DNA from 2 places in the Paraburkholderia sp. A1BS-2L genome. Region 1 is predicted to be linked to the other one. Evidence: riboswitches for the same ligand, from Rfam matches in the RefSeq annotation. Region 1 holds a riboswitch; the other holds the start of a gene.

The links. Region 1 has a riboswitch for glycine ahead of gcvT (glycine cleavage system aminomethyltransferase GcvT). Riboswitches for the same ligand answer to the same signal wherever they lie in the genome.
Region 2: it holds a riboswitch for glycine, as region 1 does, so the genes downstream of both, P5W98_RS15490 (D-amino acid dehydrogenase) here and gcvT (glycine cleavage system aminomethyltransferase GcvT) in region 1, are expected to answer to the same signal.

What each region holds. Positions count from the first base shown of each region.
Region 1 is NZ_CP120428.1:3,131,938-3,135,338, reverse strand. Features, by position in the region: gene gcvH (glycine cleavage system protein GcvH) at 1-116, opposite strand, end outside; gene gcvT (glycine cleavage system aminomethyltransferase GcvT) at 196-1,314, opposite strand; glycine riboswitch at 1,404-1,547, opposite strand; glycine riboswitch at 1,596-1,711, opposite strand; gene P5W98_RS14340 (hypothetical protein) at 1,808-2,179, opposite strand; gene P5W98_RS14335 (oxidoreductase) at 2,361-3,401, opposite strand, start outside.
Region 2 is NZ_CP120429.1:154,690-158,090, forward strand. Features, by position in the region: gene P5W98_RS15480 (taurine ABC transporter substrate-binding protein) at 1-212, shown strand, start outside; gene P5W98_RS15485 (ABC transporter ATP-binding protein) at 265-1,002, shown strand; glycine riboswitch at 1,119-1,218, shown strand; gene P5W98_RS15490 (D-amino acid dehydrogenase) at 1,369-2,622, shown strand; gene P5W98_RS15495 (LysR family transcriptional regulator) at 2,695-3,401, opposite strand, start outside.

The DNA of each region.
Region 1 (3,401 bases):
ATGTCGCCGAGGGCTTCCTGCGCGTGGTCGGTGATGCCGACGGTCAGCGTGCCGTCGGCTTCGGTGCGGATCCATTCGTGCGATTCGGTGTATTTCAGATCGGCCGGGATGCTCATGGTTGCTCCAGTGCGTGGTTCGTTATGGCTTGAAAGAGGGGGGGCGTGCGTGGCGCGGATCCTCGCGGATCGCCTTGGCTCAAGCGGCGAGCACCTTGCCGTTGCGCACGAAGGGCAGTTTTACCACGCTTGCGGGCAGGGCCTTATCGCGGATCAACACCTGCACGACGTCGCCCGGCTGCACGCCCTGGGGCACGCGCGCGAAGGCGATCGATTCCTGCATCGTCGGCGAGAAGGTGCCGCTCGTGATTTCACCTTCGCCCTGCGGCGTGACGACTTTCTGGTGCGCGCGCAGCACACCGCCGGCCTTGCCGTTTTCCTTTTGCAGGATCAGGCCGACGAAGGCCATGCGCGAGCCGTTGGCTTCGAGCACGGGGCGGCCGACGAAGTCGCGCGGCTCCTTCATGTCGACGGTCCAGGCAAGGCCCGCGTCGAGCGGCGAGACGGTGTCGTCCATGTCCTGGCCGTAGAGATTCATGCCCGCTTCGAGGCGCAGCGTGTCGCGCGCGCCGAGGCCGCAGGGCTTCACGCCCTGGCGCTGCAGGGCATCCCAGAACTCGCCTACGGCGGCGGCGGGCAGCACGACTTCGAAGCCGTCCTCACCGGTGTAACCGGTGCGAGCGATCATCAATTCGCCGAACGGCGAGGCTTCGATCTTCGCGGCGTTGAAGGGCTTGAGCAGTTCGGTGGCGCTGCGCGAGGCGGGCGCGACTTGCCAGACCTTTTCGCGTGCGTTCGGGCCCTGCACGGCGACGATCGCGAGATCGCGGCGCGGCGTGACGGTGAGGCCGAAGCCGCCTTCGGCGTTGAGCTTCTCGAACCAGGCGATGTCTTTTTCGGCGGTGCCCGCGTTGACCACGGTGCGGAACGTATCTTCAGCAAAGTAATAGACGATCAGGTCGTCGATCACGCCGCCTTCGGGGTTCAGCATGCACGAGTAGAGCGCCTTGCCCGGCGTGACGAGCTTGGCCACGTTGTTGGCGAGCGCGCGGGCGAAGAACTCGCGCGTCTTCGCGCCCGAGAAGTCGACGACGCACATGTGCGAGACGTCGAACATGCCGGCATCGGTGCGCACGGCGCGATGCTCGTCGATCTGCGAGCCGTAGTTGACGGGCATGTCCCAGCCGCCGAAGTCGACCATGCGGGCATTGAGCGCGCGATGCGAGTCGTTCAGCGGGGTGCGTTTGAGTTCGGTCATGGGGCCTCAGGCGGTCACGAAAAATCGCGCGAAAACGAAAAAGGCCATGCAGGAAACGCCACAGGCCCAATGCCTGGGGTCGGTTCTTGCATGGCCCCTCTGTCCTCGATACCTGAGAGATTGCGCCGTGCTTGATGGTGCTCGATGGCGCGCGCCCCTTCGGTGGGCAGCCTGAACGCCAGGAGTTACGATCCTCCGCCGCCGTTCTACTGCCGCTCTCCAGAGTTGCGGATTCGAAATTCACGCGCTGCGCTGGAAGGCGAGCGGGCGATTCGAAGGTCCGGCGCGCACGGTCCTTTTGCCTGAGAGTTTGTGGGTTGCCCCTTCGGCGGCGCCGCGCATTGCACCCGCTCGATGGCAGGGTGCGACAAACGGCGCGCTCTCCCGGCGCGCGCAGCGATTGTGCGCGACGCTTGGGCGGTGTGTCAATGCGGAAAAAATCGGGGCAGGCGGCGCGCGGCTGGCTGCACAGCGCGTCGCCTGAGGTGCCGGGTTACTCACCGATCGCGCGCGCCGCCGTATCCAGCTCCTGGTTCAGCACGTGTTGCTCGTCGGCGGAGATGCCGCCGCCGTGCTGGCTGGCCATGTCGTGCGCTTCGCCGCGGATCGTGTCGAGGCGGTGATGGAGCGCAGCCCCCTGGGGCGGCGGATAGTAGCCCTGATTCACGCGCATATCGATGCGGCGGCCCAGATTGTCGAGGCGTCCGTCGATCTGATGCAGGCGCTCCACGGCCACATCATGCGGGCTCGGGCCGGGATTCGGGGCCACCACCACGGTGGGGCGCGGGGCGGACTGGTTGACCACGCACGCAGCGAGCGTCGAGATGAGCGCGCCGGCGGCGGCGTAGCGGATGGCACGGTTCAAACGGGTCATTGAGACTCTCCTTGTTTGCAGCTTCTCGTCGTCGTTGCTGCATTTTTTTGCGTCGTACGTCCGCAAACGTGCCGCGCGCGCCGCCCGATGACCCGGGTGCGGCGCGCACTTGTAACGATTTGTTCAGACCTTTCAGCCGCGTCGGTGAAATGCAAGCTGCGAGGCGGGCGGCTCAAGCTGCACGCGTGAACGCAATCGTGCGGCCTTCGGCAGCGCTTTGCGTGGCGATCTCGATGATGCTCATCACGTCAATGGCATCCTGCGGGCTCACCGGGAATGGCTCGCCATCGCGGATCGCGGCCGCGAGCGCGCGATAGAGATCGGCGTAATTGCCGGCGGCGTTGGGCGCGGTGCGCTCGGCTTCCGTGCCATCGTCGGCCAGTGTGTGCAGGCGGCCCGCTTCGTTGCCTTCGCCGAAACCGGGCTGGCCCGGACGCAGCCCCGCCTTCAATTGATCTTCCTGCGTATCGAGCCCGTTCTTCAGGTAGCTGCCGCGCGTGCCATGAATCACGAAGCGCGGCGCGAACGCGGCCAGCGCGCTCGCGTGGAGCACGGCGTCATGGCCGGGGTAGCGCAGCACGAGATGCGCGTAGTCGGGCGCGCTGGCATTGTCGCGGCGCGCGTGGACGAACGCCGTGACTGCCTCGGGCGCACCGAACAGCGCGAGCGCCTGGTCGATCAGATGCGGCCCGAGGTCGTAGAGCAGGCCGCCGCCGCGCGTGGCGTCCTCGCGCCAGCGCTGGCGCACCTGCGGGCGGAAGCGGTCGAAATGCGATTCGAAGTGCGTGACGCGCCCCAGCGCGCCGTTCGCGAGCAGCTCGCGCACGGTGAGGAAGTCGCCGTCCCAGCGGCGGTTGTGGAACGGCGCGAACACGAGGCCACGCTGCTTCGCGATGGCCGCGAGCGTGCGCGCCTCTTCAGCGCTGAGCGTGACCGGCTTGTCGACGAGCACATGCTTGCCGCGCTCCAGCGTGCGGCGCGCGAGCTCGTAGTGCGTGTCGTTGGGCGTGGCGATCACTACGCATTCGATGGCGTCGAGCGAGAGCAGGGCGTCTAAGTCCGGGACGATCGCGGCGTCCGGGTAGTCGGCCTGCGCGTGCTCGGCCCGGCTCGTCGCGATGACGGCAAGCGTGGCGGCGCCGCTATGGGCGATCACGGGAGCGTGGAAGGTCTGGCCGGCGAAGCCGTAGCCCATCAGGCCGATTTGCAGGGG
Region 2 (3,401 bases), on a different replicon from region 1:
CGAGCGAGCTCGCCGGTTACGAGCTCTTTTCCGGTGCCGACCAGACCACGCCCAAGGTGATGGGCCTCGACGCCGGCGTCAAAACCTCCGCGACGTACCAGACGCTGGTGAATACCGCCAAGGTGCTCAACCAGATCGGGCGTATCCCGTCGGTGCCGGCGAACTTCGACGCGAACGTCGCGCCGCAGTATTCGAAAGCGTTGGCGCATTGACTCATTCGCGCATTGATCCATTGACGGTCTGACCGTCGAACAGGAGACGAACTTGAACATCGTCATCGATTCCCTGTACAAGACTTTCGGCGCCACCACGGCACTGGAAAACATCAATCTGCAGTTCCGGGGCGGCGAATTCATCACCGTGCTCGGCTCTTCCGGCTGCGGAAAGACGACCTTGCTGCACCTGCTCGCCGGTCTGACGTCGCCCTCGCGGGGCAACATCTATATCGATGGCGAGGTCAAGGAACAGCCCGGCGCCGACCGTGTCGTGGTGTTCCAGCAGGCCGGCTTGTTTCCGTGGCTCAGCGTGGAAGAAAACATCGAGTTCGGTCCTTCGCTGCACGGGGTTCCCAAAGAGCAACGGCGCAAGGATTCCGCGGAGATCCTGCGCATCATCGGCCTGGAATCGTTCGCCAAACATAAGCCCTACGAGTTGTCGGGCGGCATGCAGCAGCGCGTGGCGATCGCGCGGGCGCTCGTCATGAAGCCGAAGGTGCTGCTGATGGACGAGCCCTTCGGCGCACTCGATGCGCAGACGCGCCATTCCATGCAGACGTTCTTGACCGAGCTATGGGAGAAGCTTCATTGCACGATCGTGTTCATCACCCATGACATCGACGAAGCGATCTTTCTCGGCACGCGGCTCGTGGTGCTTTCGGCGCGTCCTGGGCGGGTGGCACTCGACGTGCCCATCGAGCTGGACCGCCCGCGCACGCCGGAGGTCGCGTTCGAGCCGCATTTTCTGGAATTGAAGAAGACGGCGATGGGCATTCTCGCGCATTGATTCTTGCGCATTGATGCATGCGCTCCCCGAGCGCGGCGGTCAACGGCCCATGAGCAGCGTGCCAGCGAAAAATCGCTTGCAAGCGCAATAACGGCCCGCTATCGTTGCGCTGTTCGACACGCTGCAGCGGGAGAGACCGTCACTGCGAAAGCACCTGACGGCGCCGACGGAGCAACCGCCCCGGAAACTCTCAGGCACAAGGACCCTGCAGCAAGAACATCTGGAGAGCGGCGCGAACGCGCCCACCGAAGGAGATTTCCGCGCCGGCGCGTCCAGCGCCGGCGCGGAAAGAAACTCTCAGGTACATGGACAGATGGGGCACAGGTGTCGGAAACGACAAGTGCTCAATCTAATCTGGACCATGTCATGTCACGAATCGCCATTATTGGCGCCGGGATTACCGGCGTCACGACCGCTTACGCCCTCGCCAAGCGCGGTTTTCGCGTTACCGTGCTCGAACGCCATCGCTATAGCGCGATGGAGACTTCGTTCGCGAACGGCGGCCAACTCTCCGCATGCAACGCCGAAGTCTGGAACAGCGCCGCCACCGTTCTCAAAGGCCTGCGCTGGATGCTCACGCGCGACGCGCCGCTGCTCGTAAACCCGCTGCCGGGCTGGCACAAATATTCGTGGATGGCCGAGTTCCTGCGGCAGATTCCGAACTATCGGGCAAACACGCTCGAAACCGTGCGCCTTGCCATCGCGGCCCGCGAACACCTGTTCGAGACCGCGCGCAAGGAGGGGATCGAATTCGACCTGGAACAGCGCGGCATCCTGCACATCTTCCGGGACCGCAAGAGCTTCGACGCTTCATCGAAGGTCAACGCCATCTTGACCGAAGGCGGTCTCGACCGCAGGCCGGTGACCGCAGCCGAGATCCGCCAGATCGAGCCCACGCTGGAGGGCGCGTTTTACGGCGGCTTCTTCACGCCCTCCGATTCGACCGGCGACATCCACAAGTTCACGCGCGGCCTGACGCAAGCGTGCGTGCGGCACGGCGTGGAGTTTCGCCACGACACGCAGATCACGGCGATCCGGCGCGATTCGGACGGTGTCTTTACGGTATCGGCGACGCAGCAGGGCGCCGCTCACCACGCGAGGTTCGAGCGCATCGTCGTTTGCGCGGGCGTCAACAGCCGCGCATTCGCGTCGATGCTGGGCGACCGCGTGAACGTGTATCCGGTGAAGGGCTATTCGATCACCGTATGCCTCGACGACGAGACGAGCCAGCGTGCGGCGCCATGGGTCAGCCTGCTCGACGAGAGCGCCAAGATCGTCACAAGCCGGCTGGGCGCCGAGCGCTTCCGCGTGGCCGGCACGGCCGAGATCAACGGCCTTAACCGGGACATTCGCGCCGACCGCGTCGCGCCGCTCGTCGAGTGGACGCGGCGCCTGTTCCCGCAGGTCAGCACCTCGCGCGTGATCCCGTGGGCCGGACTGCGGCCCATGTTGCCGAGCATGCTGCCGAAGGTCGGCCGGGGACGCATGCCGGGCGTGTTCTACAACACCGGGCACGGGCACCTCGGCTGGACGTTGTCGGCGGCAACGGCGGAGAACGTCGCCGCGCTGATCGAGGGCATGGCGGGCAGTGCCCAGGGCGTTCGCTTGGCGACCGCCTGAGCGTCGCGGCATCGTCGCTTGACTTGACCGCAGCACCTCATGGCCGCCCGCGCAAGCACGCGGGCGGCGCGGCTATTTGCGGCGCGCGGGCGGCTTTTCGTCCGCGTGCTGGTCCGCGTGTTCATGCACCCAGACTTCGTGCAGGTCCACCATGAAGGCCTGCAAAATCGAAGGTACGGCAGAGGCCCGGCGCGTCGCCGCGCAAAAGGGCGACTGCATGCCGAACTGCTCCGGGCCGATGCGCCGCATCTCGTCGCGCTCGACCCAGCGCGCCGCGTAGTGATTTGGAAGGAATCCTATATATGCGCCCGAGAGAATCAGGATCGCCTGCGCCTCGACGTTGTCGACGGTCGCCGCAGCCTTGCTCGCACTCAGCATCTTCAGGTCGTGCTGCTGCAGGTAGCCGCGCGCGGCGATGCGGCTCGTGGCAATGGCTTCGATCTGAATGCCGTTTTCCCGTGCCCCGGCAAAGAGCGGATTGCCCTTGCCGCAATAGAGCCCATCGGGCTCGAGATAGAGCTCGGTGTAGGCGAGCCCCGGCACGTGAATCGGGAAGTGGCCGATCGCGACGTGGAGCCGGCCGTCGAGCACGCGCTCTTCGAGTTCCGCCGGCGTGCCGACGTAGACGTCGACATGCACGTCGTCGCCCCGCGAGACGAACTTCTGCAAGGCCCGCGGCAGCGGCGAGGCGAGGTCCGTCACCGTGTTGTCGATGATGCCCAGATAGAGCCTGCCGGCGATATGTTGCTTGAGCGCGTCCGTGTCCATGCAGAACGCCT